Regions from separate parts of the Halobacillus sp. H74 genome, predicted to be linked through region 3. Evidence: predicted binding sites of a transcription regulator. Region 3 holds the regulator's gene; each other region holds the start of a gene.
What was found. Region 3 encodes LexA, which represses DNA repair genes until DNA is damaged. Its sites were predicted from a motif close to CGAACATATGTTCG; they were not measured.

Region 1 (5,421 bases), on a different contig from region 3:
GTTGTTTACTCAGTTCCCCCCCCACCTCAACATTTTCTTCGACCGTCAGAGTTGGTATCAAATTATACTGTTGGAATATAAAACCGACAAGATTTCTCCTGTATTCCGTCAGTTGGCGATCTTTTAATTTTTCTAACACTTGATCACCTATAGTAATAGAGCCTGAATCGTAACGATCGATTCCCCCAATGACATTAAGTAACGTTGATTTTCCTGATCCGGAAGGTCCTAGAATAGTCACGATTTTCTGACCATGAATTGTAAGAGACGCTTGTTTCAGTGCTTGAACCGTTACCTCTCCGCTTTCATACGTTTTATTGACCTTGTTTGCGAAGATCATCATAACATCATCCCCATTGAAAGTTTTGTAATCATTCGCAACATATATTTCATTTTCAGTTTACATCAAGAAAAAGATAAGTCAATAATTTTTGAATTATTTACATTAATATATTTCATTATTTATTAAGAAATAACTTACTATTGTTAATTCAAACCTTCCCTACCCCACTAAAGCCCCCCCATATCCAGAAGAATCAGTTTCAAAATGTTTGTGTGGAATAAAAGGTCGCTTGCCATAAGAGATTTTCGAAACCGATTTATAGTAGAAAGGATTTCTAAGTTGAAAAAAGGGTATGAAAAATAGTATTTGGTCAGAGTTCTCAACATTTAGAAAGATCCTTGAGTTCGATACGATTTCGAGAAAATTTTTCGGTAAGGGCGGAGGGGAACAAGGAGACTCCTGCGGGACAAGAGTGCAGGGTGAGACCCCACAGAGGGTTAGCTCGAGGAGGCTCATCGCACTCCCGCGGAAAGTGTTCAAATGCGGAATTGCCCTGGGAGACACGACTGGCATAAGCAGAACATCAACGGAATGTGCTTTTTCATTCCTTTGATGCTCTGCTTATGACGCGAGTGGCTGGGCAATGGAACTGGATGAGTTGTTCCCCGTAGCCCTATAATCTCAATAAAAGTCTTGAAATCGAGTCTTCCAGTATCCTGCACGATTGCTTAATACCTTTTTATCATCCAATCAATAAGAGTTTTTTAAACCTAAGAATAAAACAAAAGAAGAAACCCAGGATGAGCTGATGCTCTTCCTGGGTCCCATAATTAAAAAGATGGAAGGTTGTCCAAATTGTTGGATTGAATGCCATCTGGTTCACTGCGTAGATGGTCTTCCCCATCTTTGCCTCGAATTAAATTCACGTGTTCCAGGTCACCACTGCGAGCCATGTCATGAGCTCGTTTGTAATCGACCACCTGCCCTGACGACAGCTGCATCTCAACAATGCTTCCTTGGCCGTTTTTTCTAACAGCGACAATTCGTTCTGGCATCATTCTCAACCTCCTCAGTGATAGTGTGTGAAGTGATGAAGAAATTATACGGTTACTAAGTTGATTTAACTGACAATAGTTCCACTAGCCGTCAATGCTAAAAAGACAGCCCTTTCAGGCTGCCTTCTGTTTACATATCGTGTGAAGATTTTTGTTTTTGACGGGAATGATTGGCATTCTTCACTTTATGAGAACCTTGTGCCGGCTCACCATAGGATTGCTTCGGCCCAAGAGGTAAATTTGGTTGTTCCTGCTGTTTCGGTCCCATGCGTCGTCCACCCATAAGAATCCGCCTCCTTCAGCTTATCTGCGTTTACGAGCTTCTTCTGGGCCTTCCAACATAGTCGCCCCATTATAGCTCAATTTCTGGTCACGATCAGATTCAACTTTTCCGGATCGTTTCAATTTTTTCTCTTGACGATCTCTACCCATAAAAAACTCCTCCCTTCCTGTTTAGTATGAAACAAGAAAGGAGGAGTCATGCCTGGTAATCATTTTTTGAAATCATCGAGAAAATCCTTTTGAAAGCTTGTCGTCACTTGGTTTTCATTAGGATTACTTAATTTACGGAAAGGATTACTTCCATATTTTTCAGTAAGATCATCAATGGTTTTGTAAAGCTTTTCTTTACTTGCATATTGCTGGTAGTTGAATAAATCCAGCTGCTGTGTCACCTCTGATTTCTCGGCCAAATCACTTGCTGTCACACCTAAGAGTCTCACGGGCTGCTGGTTCCAATGTTCATCAAAGAGCTGCATTGCTGTTTGAAAAAGATCCTCGGATGTATGGATGAATTCCTGCAATTGCCGGCTTCTTGTGACAGTTTTACGATCGTAGTAACGAATCATCAGCTGCACATTTCTCGCAAGTACTTTTTTGTTTTTCATACGAGCTTCTACTTTATTGGATAAACGACGCAGGACCGCCTGGATTTCTGCATCGTCGGTGGTATCTTCAGGGAGCGTCGTAGATGTACCGATGCTTTTGAATTCGTGGACAGCGTCGGGATCTACATGCCTGTCATCTATTCCATTTGCTCTGTTTTGCAACCGTTCCCCGTTTATCCCCAGCACTTGTTTCAAGTCAAGTACAGGATGATCCGCTAAATGCCCGATCGTTTCTATTTCCATTTTCCGCAATTTTTCTGCTGTCTTTGATCCGACACCATACATTTCTTCGATGGGAAGAGGCCATAACTTATGGCGTAAGTCCCTTTTTCTCAAGATTGTAATCCCCATCGGTTTTTTCATGTCAGAGGCCATCTTCGCTAAAAATTTGTTTGGAGCAATGCCGATGCTGCAGGGCAAATCCAGTTCATCTGCAATCCGCTGTTGAATGCGCTCAGCAATGACCGGGGGAGAACCCTGGTCTTCACAAGCTGTTATATCCATATAACCCTCATCGATCGAAACAGGCTGGATGAGAGATGTTACGTCTGCAAGAATTTTGAAAATCTCTTTGGAAGCCGTCCGATACCGTTCGAAGTTCGGACGCATGACGAGCAGATCAGGGCACAAACGTCTTGCTTCACCGACAGGCATCGTTGTTTTCACTCCGTATTTTCTTGCTTCGTAGCTGCTTGTGACAACGATTCCGCGACGTTCTTCGGGGTTCCCTGCGATTGCGAGAGGTTTCCCTTTCAAACTCGGGTCGAAAGCCGCTTCTACGGACGCATAGAAACTGTTCATATCAACATGGAAAATAACACGGCCTTTTTTCGGATACCACCTGGACTCCATACTCTTCTTCCTCCATTGGAACATTTGTTCTATTATAACATGAGGTTCCTTTCCTCTGTCCAATAGGAGTCCCATCGAACGCAATTGTCATCGAAGTTTTCCTGTAACATATTGATTGAATTCACCATTTCCTAAGTTATTAAAAAAATGCCTCCATATCCTGGAGGCATCCACCATCTCTTATTGCGCGACTTCTTCGATAATCGCTGTCACAAATTCTGCAATTTTTTCAAGTTCACCGACAGGCATCCGCTCATTTGTCGTATGAATCTCTTCATAGCCAACACTTAGGTTGACAGTCGGAACGCCGTGTCCAGCAATTACGTTTGCGTCACTGCCGCCCCCGCTTGTAAGCAATTGGCTTTCACGACCGATTCGTGCAGCAGCAGAACGAGCTACTTCTACAACTTCGTCTCCTGCCTGCTGTTTGTAACCAGGGTACATGATTTCGATATCAATATCTACTTCTCCACCCATCTCTTCCGCAGTTTCTGTGAATGCTTTTTTCATTTTCTCTACTTGGGCTTCCATCTTATCTGGATTCAAGGAACGCGCTTCGGCTAAAACCTCCACATGATCGCAGACAATATTCGTTTTCTGACCACCTTCAAATCGACCGATGTTCGCTGTTGTTTCATCATCGATGCGTCCCAAAGGCATTTTTGCTATCGCACGAGATGCCAGTGTAATCGCAGAGATCCCCTTCTCAGGAGCGACACCTGCATGCGCGGTCTTCCCCTTCACTATTGCATTAATTTTAGCCTGAGTCGGGGCTGCAATGATAATGTTTCCTACTTGACCATCACTATCGATGGCATAGCCGAATTTAGCTTTCAATAATGAGCTGTCCAGTGCTTTAGCACCTACAAGACCACTTTCCTCACCTACAGTGATAACGAACTGGAGATCCCCATGTTCAACGCTTTGTTCTTTTAACGAACGGATCGCTTCTAAGATTGCCGCGACTCCTGCTTTATCATCTGCTCCAAGAATTGTCGTACCATCCGTTACAATATATCCATCTTCCACAGCAGGGTTGATGCCGTTCCCTGGGACTACCGTATCCATGTGGGAAGTGAAGTAGATGGTATCTGCTGCTTCTTTAGACCCTTTCAAATTACAAATCAGATTATTGGCTCCGTGACCTGTCACAGATGCGGCTTCATCTTCTAATACTTCAAGACCAAGATATTCAAATTTCTTCTTCAAAACCTTAGCAATTTCAGATTCATATTTCGTTTCTGAATCGATTTGCACCAATTCAAGAAACTCTTCAAGCAAGCGTTCTTTATTAATCGCTACCATAAATATTATCCTCCTTCATATGTAAACCCATTCCTCTTAGTACGTTAGCGGAACTCGGGAATGGTGTCAATCAGAGAGGGATGTTCCCATGTTTTTTATAAGGACGATCCTCACGTTTGTTCTTCAGCATATCTAGAGCATTGATCAGTGTCGAACGCGTTTCCCTCGGATCGATCACATCATCAATCATTCCTAAACCAGCCGCTACATATGGGTTGGCAAAGCGCTCACGATATTCATTGATTTTGTTCTGCCGTGTTTCATCTGGAGTATCACTCTCACGGATTTCTTTGGCAAAAATGATATTTGCTGCGCCTTCAGGGCCCATCACAGCGATTTCAGCATTCGGCCATGCATAGACGAGGTCAGCACCAATCGACTTACTATTAAGTGCCACATATGCCCCACCATAGGCTTTTCTTGTAATTACAGTCAGCTTGGGAACAGTAGCTTCCGAGTAGGCATAAAGTATTTTTGCTCCGTGCCGGATAATACCTCCATGCTCCTGTTTAATACCAGGGAAAAAGCCTGTCACATCTTCAAATGTGATCAAAGGAATATTGAATGAATCACATGTACGGATAAAGCGAGCTGCTTTATCGCTTGAGTCGATGTCGAGACCTCCGGCCATATATTTCGGCTGATTACATACAAGCCCTACCGTTTTGCCTTGCAAACGGGCAAAGCCGACAACGATGTTCTTTGCGAAATCTTTATGGATTTCAAAAAATGAGTCTGGATCGACTACTTCATCAATGATGATTCTGACATCATAAGGACGAATCGGGTCAAACGGAATTTTGTCCGTGATATCTGGTCGAAAATCATCCGTTTTCTCTATCTCTGCTATGGGTGTTTTTTCTTGATTATTTTGGGGCAGATAACTGACGAGATTCTTTACTGCTTCAAGAGCAGAAGCTTCATCATTCGTCTTCAGATGGGCATTGCCGCTCAATGAATTATGTACGCCTGCGCCACCAAGATCTTCCGCTGATATTTGTTCTCCTGTCACTGTTTCAATGACTTTCGGTCCTGTAAT
Region 2 (5,421 bases), on a different contig from region 3:
CATTCTTCTGGAGCCATCAGAGTGGAATTACATATACAAAGGGGATACTGTACCTTTAATTGAACATTTATGGGAGCCTTATCAATATTCCATGACGATTTTCTTCGGTGGAATTCTCCTTGGTTTCCTTATTGCTTTCTTAGGGGCTTTTGGTACACTATTTCTCCCTAAGTGGGCAAAAGTCATTGTACATCGCGGGTTAGGTGTGTTGGAAGCTATCCCTGATTTATTGCTGGCTTTTTCATTACAGCTTTTTATCGTCTGGTTTTATCGTCAAACCGAAATTCTGTTGATGCCTTTTACAACATTAGGCCAAGAGAAAGTGTATGCATTGCCGATTGTAGCTATAGCTGTTTTACCTATGGTGATGATGTATAAAATCATCCTTATGCTTATGGAAGAAGAGATGACCAAACCCTACGTACAGATGGCGAAAGGGAAAGGGCTTGAGAAAGCGTTCATCTTGTCTGTACACGTGGTGAGAAATATTATCAAGAGTGCCTTTTACCACTCTAAAATCATCATTTGGGGGGCTTTGTCCAGTCTGTTGATCATTGAGTATATTTTTAATATGAATGGGATTACAACAGCGTTTATGGATGATTTCCGGCCGATGGTTTCATCTGTGATTTTATTCCTTGTGTTCACTCCGTTTTACATTCTTTATCAGGGGACAGAGTTATTTTTATTCAAAGATCATAAAGCGGTAGAAGAAGCGAATATCCAAATGAATAGTTTTATCGGATCGTTGTCTGTAAAACGCAGTGGCGGAGAGTGGTTGAAGTCGGCGGTAAGAGAATTCGGAGTCCATTTCAGGAACATCAAATTCCTGACCGGTTTCATCATCATAGCTGGGACAGTGATTGTCAGTGTAGTTTACTCGATGACTGCGGATCCCTTGATCGATCAGTATTTTCAAATCTATGATGAGAATGACCGCCTCGTCAGCGCTTCACCTCATACACCGGAATTTGTCTTTTTAGGAACAGATGCTCTAGGGTACAGTGTCTTCGACCAACTTCTTGCGGGGGCGAAATACACGATTCTGTTTGCTTTGATCATTGCTTTTCTTCGTCTGACTGTCGGCTTTGCCCTTGCTATTCCATACACATTCTTTTTACCTGGAAAAGTCCAGCGAGTATTTGAAAAGCTTGTAGATGGGATGCATTTTCTACCTTTGACGATTATTGCTTACTTGTTACTGAGGCCTGTACTTTGGATGCCGCAAGGAGGATTTACAACAACTGAAACCGAAAGGATACTCTATCAGGGGATCATTTTGACCATTTTGGCCGTTCCGTTAGTCGTAACCTTATTCGGGAATGAAATGAAGCTGATTATGAAAGAAGAGTATGTGACGAGCACGAAGGTCTTAGGAGGAAGTTCCGTTCATCTGCTATGGAAGCACCTCTTGCCACACTTGAGTCCCCGCATGGGGATTGTCTTCGGGCAACAATTTATTCAGACGCTGCTTATTTTCATTCACTTGGGTGTGTTCGAAATTTATTTTGGTGGTACCAAAGTCAGTTATGATCCGTTAATGGGAGATCCGCCTTTGAGTACGACCTACGAATGGTCTGGTTTGATTGGTGCAGCTAAAAATTCACTTATGACAGGGCGTTGGTGGTTGATTATCCCTGCACTTCTCAGCTTTGTTATCATCATTGTATCGATGCAGCTGATCATCCAGGGCATCAAGGAAATACAACAGAAAAGGGTAGGGGTAGTTGTAGAGAAATCGAATGGGCTCAAAAGGTTATTTTCCCGACGTACAGAAAACAAGGCCTCTGCTCGTGATACACATGAAGATCGTTTTGTATTCCTGCAAAAAGTATCAGGTGATTCATACCGGGAAAGGGATAAGAGATGACTTTTAAGGAGATTGAACAAACGTTTGATCAAGTGTTGGCAGAAACGATAGGTGATTGAGAGAGCTTTCTCTAAAACTTCCCCGGCTTTGTATGTTAAAATGGGACAAAATAATAGGTGGAAAGAAGAGGAGGATCACTTCATTATGAAGGAATTTGATCAGTTCAAAAGCAAAGGTGAAGGAAATGATAAAAAGAAAAACCAATTCACCATCATCAAAGATGACTCTACAGACGGCCATGGCGGCTATGGCGTAGGATCGATCAGTCTTGAAAATATGACCCCTGTCATCGTTGATCCGAATGAGGAGGAAGCCTACGTTGACATGGGTGCATTACACGCCCGTAGTAAAGTAGAGAAGCGGATCAAGTTCATTACAGATCGTGACGTAGTGAAAAATGGACTCTTGTATTGGATCGTCTGGGTCACCGTCGATTATCAGGAAGGCAGACCTTGTTATCATGGGGTAGCAGCAAGTGAAATTGTGGTTGACCGTGCCATCAAGCGGGGTTACAAGTTGATGCCTGAACATGTAAACCATATGGATAAATCCTTGAAGGGCCATTTCGTATTGGATCACCTTGATGACAAATCCAAAGGGATTCTCGCAGATTATTTACGCGACTTCAAGCCGGATCTATGGGAAAATACAAGACAAGAATTGAAAGATTCTTTAGCCGCAGAATAATGTGAAGAGACTCCCTGAATACGGGTGGACACTGAAAAAACTTCCCAACCCAGAGGAGTTTTTTAAAGTTTGTTGTCGCTTCTCACGGATCGCTTGTCGGTGAATGTTTGCCGCGGGCACGGCTTCAGCTAACTTGGTCAAGAGGATTGCTTGACCAAGCGGATTTTCGGCTCGCGCTGTTCCCACAGGCGTCACCACCGAAAGCTCGTGGAATCGACAGAGGCCCATCTAAAAAGAGTGATTTTCTTGTCCATTAAAAGAAGCCGAGTTGAACGATAAAACCGTCCAGCTCGGCTTCTTTATTTGATGCATAACTCAAAACGTTGCAGTTCTTCAGTAGCCTTTGAATAAGGGGGCTCTTTTTTGGTGCGGGAAATTATAAATGACCAGCCTGCGAATATTTATTGCTGTAAATAAGTGATAATTGCCGTAAATAAGTGAAAATAAAAATCATGAGTTAAACCTGAGTATTATCAACGTTTGAGACATCATTCCTGAAACTCCCAGTTTACGCCCTTCAGTTTTATGATATTATAAGAACAAACGTTCGTATTATAGGAGGGGCAATATGGATAATCGAAATCGCGATCGGGGAACGATCAAGTGGACATCGCTTATGTTACCGGAACATGTGGAGATGGTGAAACAACTTTGGAAAGAGGACCAGCGCGTAGAAAAAGGAATCATCGATGAACAGAAGGCCGTCGAAATTGATTTTTTAATGCAAAGAGCCTTGAAGGATGATCTGACAGTCAAAATGAGGATTTACAACGGGTTCGAGTATGAAGATGTGTTAGTGAAACTGGAGCGTGTGAATAAGGTGGATCGAATTGTTTCGGGAGTGAATTGGAAGACGAAAGAAAATATTCGTTTAGCTCTTGATGACATTGCAGATCTTTCCATTTTGTAATGGAATCAACTTTGTTCACAAAATGTTCATGAAAAATTCATGGAATCGGGACGGCGAATCTTGACGAATGAGCAGCCGTGGTAATATATTAAGTAACACATGGGTTATACATGTATTACTAGGACAAAGAAAGCGACCGGTTATGCCGGTCGCTTTCTTTGTCTTTTTTTAATCTACTTCAAATGTTTGCTTATCAGAAGAACCAGTCGACGACATCTTTAAACCATGGATCGTTCTTGAATTCATCTTCCAAGTCCTTGCTCTCGTCTCCGCCACAAACTTCCTCAGGTATAACAGATTTTTCCATATAAACCAAGCGCTCTTGCGGGCAGTTGGGTCCTGAGAGAGCTCCAGTTTCTGGGTCAATATAGACACCTTTGACCCCTGGGGGTGGAATGAATGCGGCTGTTGGGAGGGACTCGTGAACGGCTTCCATCGTATCGGCCCAAATGGCTTTCGCATAGCGATGATCATTGAACCCCTCTAATGAGTGGCCACCTTTATCATAGCCCACCCATACTCCAGAGGAATATTGTGGACTGAAACCGATCATCCAGCTATCTGTGTCGGTTGTTCCTGATTTCCCTCCATACATCCGTGTGAGCTTTCCTTTAATTGGTGATCCTGTCACGGAAGCATATTCAGCATCAAGCGACGAATCGAACATTCCAGTCATCATATGAGTGACGGTAAAGGCTCGTTCCGGATCGATCGAGTCATCATTGTTGTAAACCGGTTGATATTCGTAAAGCACATTATCATGACGGTCAGTAATCTTACTTATGGTGTGCCCTTCTAATGATTCTGAACCTTTGATCATTTTTCCATAGGCGCTCATCATGTCATAGAGAGAGATGGAAGAGTAGCCTAAGGCAAGGGAAGCACGTGGCTTCAAGTCTTCTTCAATACCGAAAGTCTGAAGAGTGTCTACAAGCTTCTCTGGTCCGATATCCAGGTGTGTGGATACTGCGTAAATGTTATCGGAGACCGCAAGTGCCTGAGCCATGGTCACCGGTTTTTCTGCGTACTGGTCGTTGAAATTAGACGGTTCATATGGCTCTGGTGAGCCTTCAATATCAAATTCAGTCTGTTTACTTTCGATCATCGTCACAGGAGAATAGCCTTCTGCTAATGCCGCATAGTAGAGGAATGGCTTAATGGTCGATCCGATCGCCCTTTTTGCTTGAGTAGCTCTGTTGAAAGGACTTTCCTCGTAATTTTTACCTCCGATTAAGGCTGTGATTGCCCCTGTATGGCTGTTCATGACAGCCGCTGCCACCTGGATTTCATCATCGTCAGGAATGTTTCTTTTTGCTTTATCCTCTAAAATTTGCTGGTGTTCTTCCACCAGGGTTGTTTGAATATGGTACCCACCTGTTTCAACACTCTCCCTGTCCACTCCTAAAAGCTCTGCCGCTTCCTCCACTACTTGATCTTGAAAATATGGAGCGGTATCTTTATTGTCTGATTCTTGAGTTGTAGAATAAACCAGACTTGCTTCCACCGCTTCTCTTTTCTCAGAAGAACTGATGTAGCCGTTGCGTTCCATTTCTGCTAGAATCTGCTGCTGTCTCGTTTCAGCATTTTCTTCATTCGTCAAAGGAGAATAGTAACTGGGGCCTTTGGGTACACCAGCGAGCATAGCCGCTTCGGTCAAAGTGAGATCTCCAGCGTTCTTGTTGAAGTAATGACGGCTGGCTGCTTCTATCCCGTAAGCTCCATGACCGTAATAGATGGTGTTCAAATACCCTTCCAAAATCTCATCCTTGTTGTAGAAAATCTCTAAACGTATAGCATATAAAGCTTCATGAATTTTTCGTGTCCACGTTTTGTCGTGAGAAAGGTAAAGGTTTCGTGCATACTGCTGAGTGATCGTGCTTGCGCCCTCGGCCATGCGCATTTGTCGCAAGTCAGTCAGGGCAGCGGCAGCGATTCGTTTAAGATCGAAACCGAA
Region 3 (5,421 bases):
ATCACCATCAAGCGAAATATCATTTGAATCATAAAGAACGATTAATTTACCAAGACCAAGGTGGCCAGCTAAAGAGGCGGATTCTTGGGACACACCTTCCATCAAATCTCCATCGCCGCAAATCGTATAAGTGTAATGATCTACTACATTGTAGCTCTCGCGGTTGTATTTAGCTGCCAGATGGGCTTCAGCCATCGCCATACCAGTTGCCATAGCGATCCCTTGTCCAAGAGGGCCTGTCGTAGCCTCGACTCCATCCGTGTGACCAAACTCAGGGTGACCGGGAGTTTTGGAATCCCACTGACGGAAAGACTTCAAATCGTCCATCTTCACATTATATCCTGAGAGGTGTAATAGACTGTAAAGCAGCATAGATCCATGCCCTGCTGATAATACAAAACGGTCACGGTTGAACCATTCAGAATTATTCGGGTTGTGATCCATGAATTTCGTCCATAGTGTGTAAGCCATCGGTGCAGCCCCCATAGGCATCCCCGGGTGACCAGAGTTTGCTTTTTCTACTGCATCGATCGTAAGTGTTCTGATCGTATTGATTGATGTTTGTTCAAGGCTGTTAGCCATGTCCAACATTCCCCTTTCTGTTCAGGTATATGTACCATGTATTATCCTATAATGAAAATCCATTTGAAACAAGCATAGGATGAACTTTCTTAAAGATCTTCCCTATACTTTCCCCTTAAATGATGGAATTAAACAGACGTTCATTCGCTACTGAAACGTTCCTTAAGAGTGATTCAAAAACAGGAAGATGAGGTTTTCAGCTCTGACTAAGAGCGTCTCATTAAAGGTTGTCATTGATCTTTCATAATAATCTTTACCAGTATCTTTTCTTCTATTTTGTTATAGCCGTTTTCAATTTCCGGGAGAAACAAAAAAGAAAGCACTCTACTGCAATAGAGTGCTCATGGAAACAGTTAGTTCTTTTTCTCATTTTCCTGCATTTGTTTAAGTTTTTTCGGTGTAACATCTGTACCTTCAGGATCGATGACAGTGACACCTTTCAATTGGTTCTTAAAGGATTGACGAGCATTTTTCAGATATTCTTGTCTTAATTTCTGTTGTTCATTCTTTTCCTCTTTCGACAATTCTTGTTGTTTTGATTTATTGGCTAACTCGTTGATTCGATTGATTTTCTCTTTGGATAACATAAGATCCTACTCCTTTATATATAGTCTGGACCGTAAAAACATGAAAAAGACAAGCAGCCTTTAAGACTCTTGTCATTTAAGTATATATTAACTTGCTTATTCTTCTTTTTCAAGCGATAGATATTCCTTATATCTACGGTGGACCGTCGCTTTAGAAACATCGTAACCCAAGCCTCTCAGAGTGGCAGCGATATCTTTGAACGTCAGGTTATTCCTTCGCAAACGAACTACTTCTTCAATGGGAAATTCTATACGTTCACGTCCCGGGGCTAAATGTTGATTCGAAAGGTTGGAAGCCGGGTCATAGCCATGATCTACTGCTTTTCTCATCCCTCTGCGTATTTTCATATTATGGATTTTTCTTTGATATTCTTCAACAATGCCTACGATTTGCAGGACCATCGAGTCAGATTCTGAAAGCTCCAGCTCCCCTTCATGGGAAAGGGAAAATATTTTCACTTCCAAACGATTCAATTGATGGAAAAGTGCTATTTTCGTATTCCCGCGCCCGAGTCTGGTTTCATCTTGGATCAGCAGACCATCTGCTTCCCCTTCTGAAAAATAGGACAGCAGGCGGAAAATCCCCTCGCGCTCGATGTCATACCCACTCGCTTGTTCTTGGATGCATTCGACCACTTCCATCCCATGGACTTGTGCCATGTTTGCAAGCTCTGTCTTTTGTCTGTTCAATGAGGTTACCTGTGCCTCTTTTTCCGTGCTGACACGACAATATAATAGTACTTTCATGATGCCTGATCCTTCCTCCTATAAGTTCTACGACTGATTTCTTACCCGCTCGTAACCATAGAATAATAGAGAAAGGCAAAACTCACAACGAACAATAATAAATAAGTGTAATCAAGTTTGGATAATTTGTTGAACATGATTAATCCCTCCGTTTTAAGAACGAACGTTCCCTTAGAACCTGTGTTCGCATTTGTTGATTACCATTATAGACGAATGTGTGTTCTTGTCAACTTGTATTTTTCGAACGCTTGTTTGTGTTTTTGAAATGACCGTGGTACAATGTGGTTACTATAATCCTATGTACGAGGTGCTAATCTATGAGTAAACTTTCAAAGCGGCAGCAAGAGATATTAGATTTTATTAAAGAACAAGTATTAATGAAAGGTTATCCACCATCAGTAAGGGAAATCGGAGAATCTGTCGGGCTGGCTTCCAGCTCTACCGTACATGGACATCTATCCAGACTGGAGAAGAAAGGGTATATCCGCCGGGATCCTACTAAGCCAAGAGCAATAGAAGTCATCGAATTAGAAGAAGATCATAGCATACCGAGAAGTGAAGCCTCTTATGCCCCAGTGATAGGTAAAGTTACGGCAGGGTCTCCTATCACTGCAGTTGAAAATATCGAAGAATACGTGCCGCTCCCAGACACATTAGCAGGATCAGACGACAATACATTCGTCCTTATCGTGCAAGGGGAAAGTATGATCGAAGCAGGAATATTGAATGGAGACATGGTGATAGTCAGACAACAGCAGACAGCTCAAAATGGAGATATAGTCGTTGCAATGACAGAAGATGAAGAAGCCACTGTCAAACGCTTCTTTAAAGAGAAGAACCATATCCGCCTTCAGCCTGAAAATGCCACGATGGAACCGATCATCTTGAACGATGTATCGATTCTAGGAAAAGTCGTCGGTTTATATCGCACAGTTCATTAAAAAGACGAGGGGATTCCCCTCGTCTTTTTGCTATCTCATACTATTTATAAATAGAATCGTACATTCACTTCTCTGGCCATCAATCTTTCTATATATTATGACGCTACAGTTTCCAAAAAGACTATAATAAGTTTCTGACCTTCCACTAGACTCTTTCATTATGTACAAGCGCACATTTCTTCTCCATCGTGACAATCTCCCATCCTCTTGTCTATTTCTCTCATACTCTATTAGTAAATAGTGTAAAGGAGTGAAATAAATGAGTTGTAAATGTAAAAAAAGCAACTGTGTCTGTGAAAAGGTAAGAAAAATTGCCGCAGCACAGGACGAAGTTGCCAATAATGATTGCTGTCGTGCTGGTTCATGTGAGAAATCACTAAGAGATTTGCTTTCTCCTGCAGCGAATGGGAACGGAAATGACACGATTCCGTTCATGCTTCTATGTGGATGTGAAAGTGCACTTTCCGGTTTGCTTCCGTACTTTGCCTGGGGAGTAAGAAATGTCAACACATCCTGCTTCGGTCCCATTCCGTCTCCATTTTTCCGTGTTAAGAAAATCAAAGAGGATGACAAATGCTGCGCGGTTTTAGAACTGCTGTATCCGAGCTTGTGTGACGAAACACCAGATTCATTGCTAGACTTCATCGAATATGATGGATGGTTTGCAACAGGGGCTTGTGTAGAAGTGGATCTTAGTAACTTCACTGGTATCACGTGTTTCCCACCAACAACAACGATGACACCTACTGCTAGTAATATGCAAGCAGGTATCAATGCTGTTAATGCTCTACGCAATCAGCAAGCTAAATAATCAGGGGACACCTTGTATGATTTAAATGATAAAGCGACCTTACACTATGATAAGGTCGTTTTATTTATGTGTGACGGGTACTTAAATTCATGCTACTTTCTCTCTACTATACAGAGTAATCCAACTAAGGAGCTTTTCTATTCATCTTTTCAGGGCGGTGTATCCATTCATCCCGCAGCGTACAAAAAAGCCTCAACACGAAGAGTGTTGAGGCTTTTGTAAATATTAATAAGTTTGTAAGTATTGTTCACGTTCCCATGGATGAACCTGAGTACGGAACATATCCCATTCGATTTCCTTCGCTTCAATGAAGTGTTCGAAAAGGTGTTCCCCAAGTGCTTCAACCATGATCGGGTCTTGTTGCAACTCTTCAAGCGCATCATAAAGGGTAGCAGGAAGGTCTTTCACGCCATGAGCTTCACGTTCTTTTTTATCCATAACGTAGATATTACGATCGACAGGTGCTGGGGCTTCTAATTTATTTTCCACACCGTCGAGTCCGGCCGCAAGCAATACCGCCATGGCCATATAAGGGTTGGCCGCTGGATCGACACTACGTACTTCGATACGTGTGCTTAACCCACGTGAAGTCGGTACACGTACAAGCGGGCTTCGGTTTTGTCCAGACCAGGCGACATAACATGGCGCTTCATATCCTGGAACTAGACGCTTATACGAGTTGACTGTAGGATTCGTCACGGCTGTGAAGTTTGTTGCGTGTTTAATGATTCCTGCTGTGAACTGGTAAGCTACTTCAGAGAGCTGCTCTTTTCCATTTTCTTCAAAGAAGGCGTTACCATCTTTATTGAATAGGGACATGTTTGCGTGCATCCCGGATCCATTTACACCGAATAATGGTTTAGGCATGAATGTAGCATGTAAACCATGTTGACGTGCAATCGTTTTGACAACCAGTTTAAATGTCTGAATGTCATCACAATGTTTCACAGCATCGGAGTATTTAAAGTCAATCTCGTGCTGTCCCGGAGCTACTTCGTGGTGGGAAGCTTCAATTTCAAAACCTATTTCTTCAAGTTCAAGAACGATATCCCGACGACAGTTCTCGCCCAAATCGGTCGGTGCTAAATCAAAATATCCACCTTTATCATTGAGCTCCATCGTAGGATTTCCTTTTTCATCCAATTTAAACAGGAAGAATTCTGGTTCTGTTCCAATATTGAACGCAGAGAAACCAAGTTTCTCCATTTTCTTAATGTTTCGCTTCAGATTATAGCGCGGGCAACCTTCAAAAGGCGTTTTATCTGGGTTGTAAATGTCACAAATGAATCGTGCCACTTTCCCCTTTTCGGAAGTCCATGGGAAAACGACGAATGAGTCCAGGTCCGGTACTAAGTACATATCGGACTCTTCAATTCGAACGAAACCTTCAATAGAAGATCCATCGAACATCATCATTCCATCTAATGCTTTATCTAATTGGCTTAGTGGAATTTCCACGTTTTTGATTGTGCCCAGCATATCAGTGAACTGCAACCGAATGAACCGGACATTTTCCTCATCGATTTTTTTGTAAATTTCTTCTTTTGTCAAACCCATTACATCTTCCCCTCTCAACACTAATTAATGGAAGAATCTAGACATTTCTCCCTGCCTGATTCCCAATTTACCTTGCCTTCCCGCTGTGAATAGTTCTTGTTGGAGCATACGACGAAGTTCTTTTTCAGTCAGTTCATTATGGACTTCCTGAATTTGTTCTTCATCGTAAGCCTGGTTCTCTGGCTGTTTATCAAGC

Region 1: ACTWPX_RS13835 (DNA polymerase IV) is a predicted target of LexA. The motif match lies at 3,095-3,108, and genes of this name have one in related genera.
Region 2: ACTWPX_RS00680 (YolD-like family protein) is a predicted target of LexA. The motif match lies at 3,094-3,107, and genes of this name have one in related genera.

Annotation. Positions count from the first base shown of each region.
Region 1 covers NZ_JBQQCI010000005.1:299,584-305,004, reverse strand. Annotated here, with positions in the region: gene ACTWPX_RS13855 (ABC transporter ATP-binding protein) at 1-343, opposite strand, end outside; gene ACTWPX_RS13850 (DUF3892 domain-containing protein) at 1,114-1,338, opposite strand; gene ACTWPX_RS13845 (small acid-soluble spore protein P) at 1,469-1,621, opposite strand; gene ACTWPX_RS13840 (YpzI family protein) at 1,642-1,770, opposite strand; gene ACTWPX_RS13835 (DNA polymerase IV) at 1,830-3,077, opposite strand; gene ACTWPX_RS13830 (M20/M25/M40 family metallo-hydrolase) at 3,258-4,382, opposite strand; gene ACTWPX_RS13825 (acyl-CoA carboxylase subunit beta) at 4,453-5,421, opposite strand, start outside.
Region 2 covers NZ_JBQQCI010000001.1:125,172-130,592, reverse strand. Annotated here, with positions in the region: gene ACTWPX_RS00695 (ABC transporter permease subunit) at 1-1,870, shown strand, start outside; gene ACTWPX_RS00690 (YwhD family protein) at 2,015-2,557, shown strand; gene ACTWPX_RS00685 (hypothetical protein) at 2,543-2,755, opposite strand; gene ACTWPX_RS00680 (YolD-like family protein) at 3,126-3,467, shown strand; gene ACTWPX_RS00675 (transglycosylase domain-containing protein) at 3,661-5,421, opposite strand, start outside.
Region 3 covers NZ_JBQQCI010000002.1:215,552-220,972, reverse strand. Annotated here, with positions in the region: gene tkt (transketolase) at 1-582, opposite strand, end outside; gene ACTWPX_RS04320 (DUF896 domain-containing protein) at 936-1,169, opposite strand; gene ACTWPX_RS04315 (YneB family resolvase-like protein) at 1,266-1,916, opposite strand; gene lexA (transcriptional repressor LexA) at 2,234-2,857, shown strand; gene ACTWPX_RS04305 (CotY/CotZ family spore coat protein) at 3,117-3,668, shown strand; gene glnA (type I glutamate--ammonia ligase) at 3,894-5,225, opposite strand; gene ACTWPX_RS04295 (MerR family transcriptional regulator) at 5,250-5,421, opposite strand, start outside.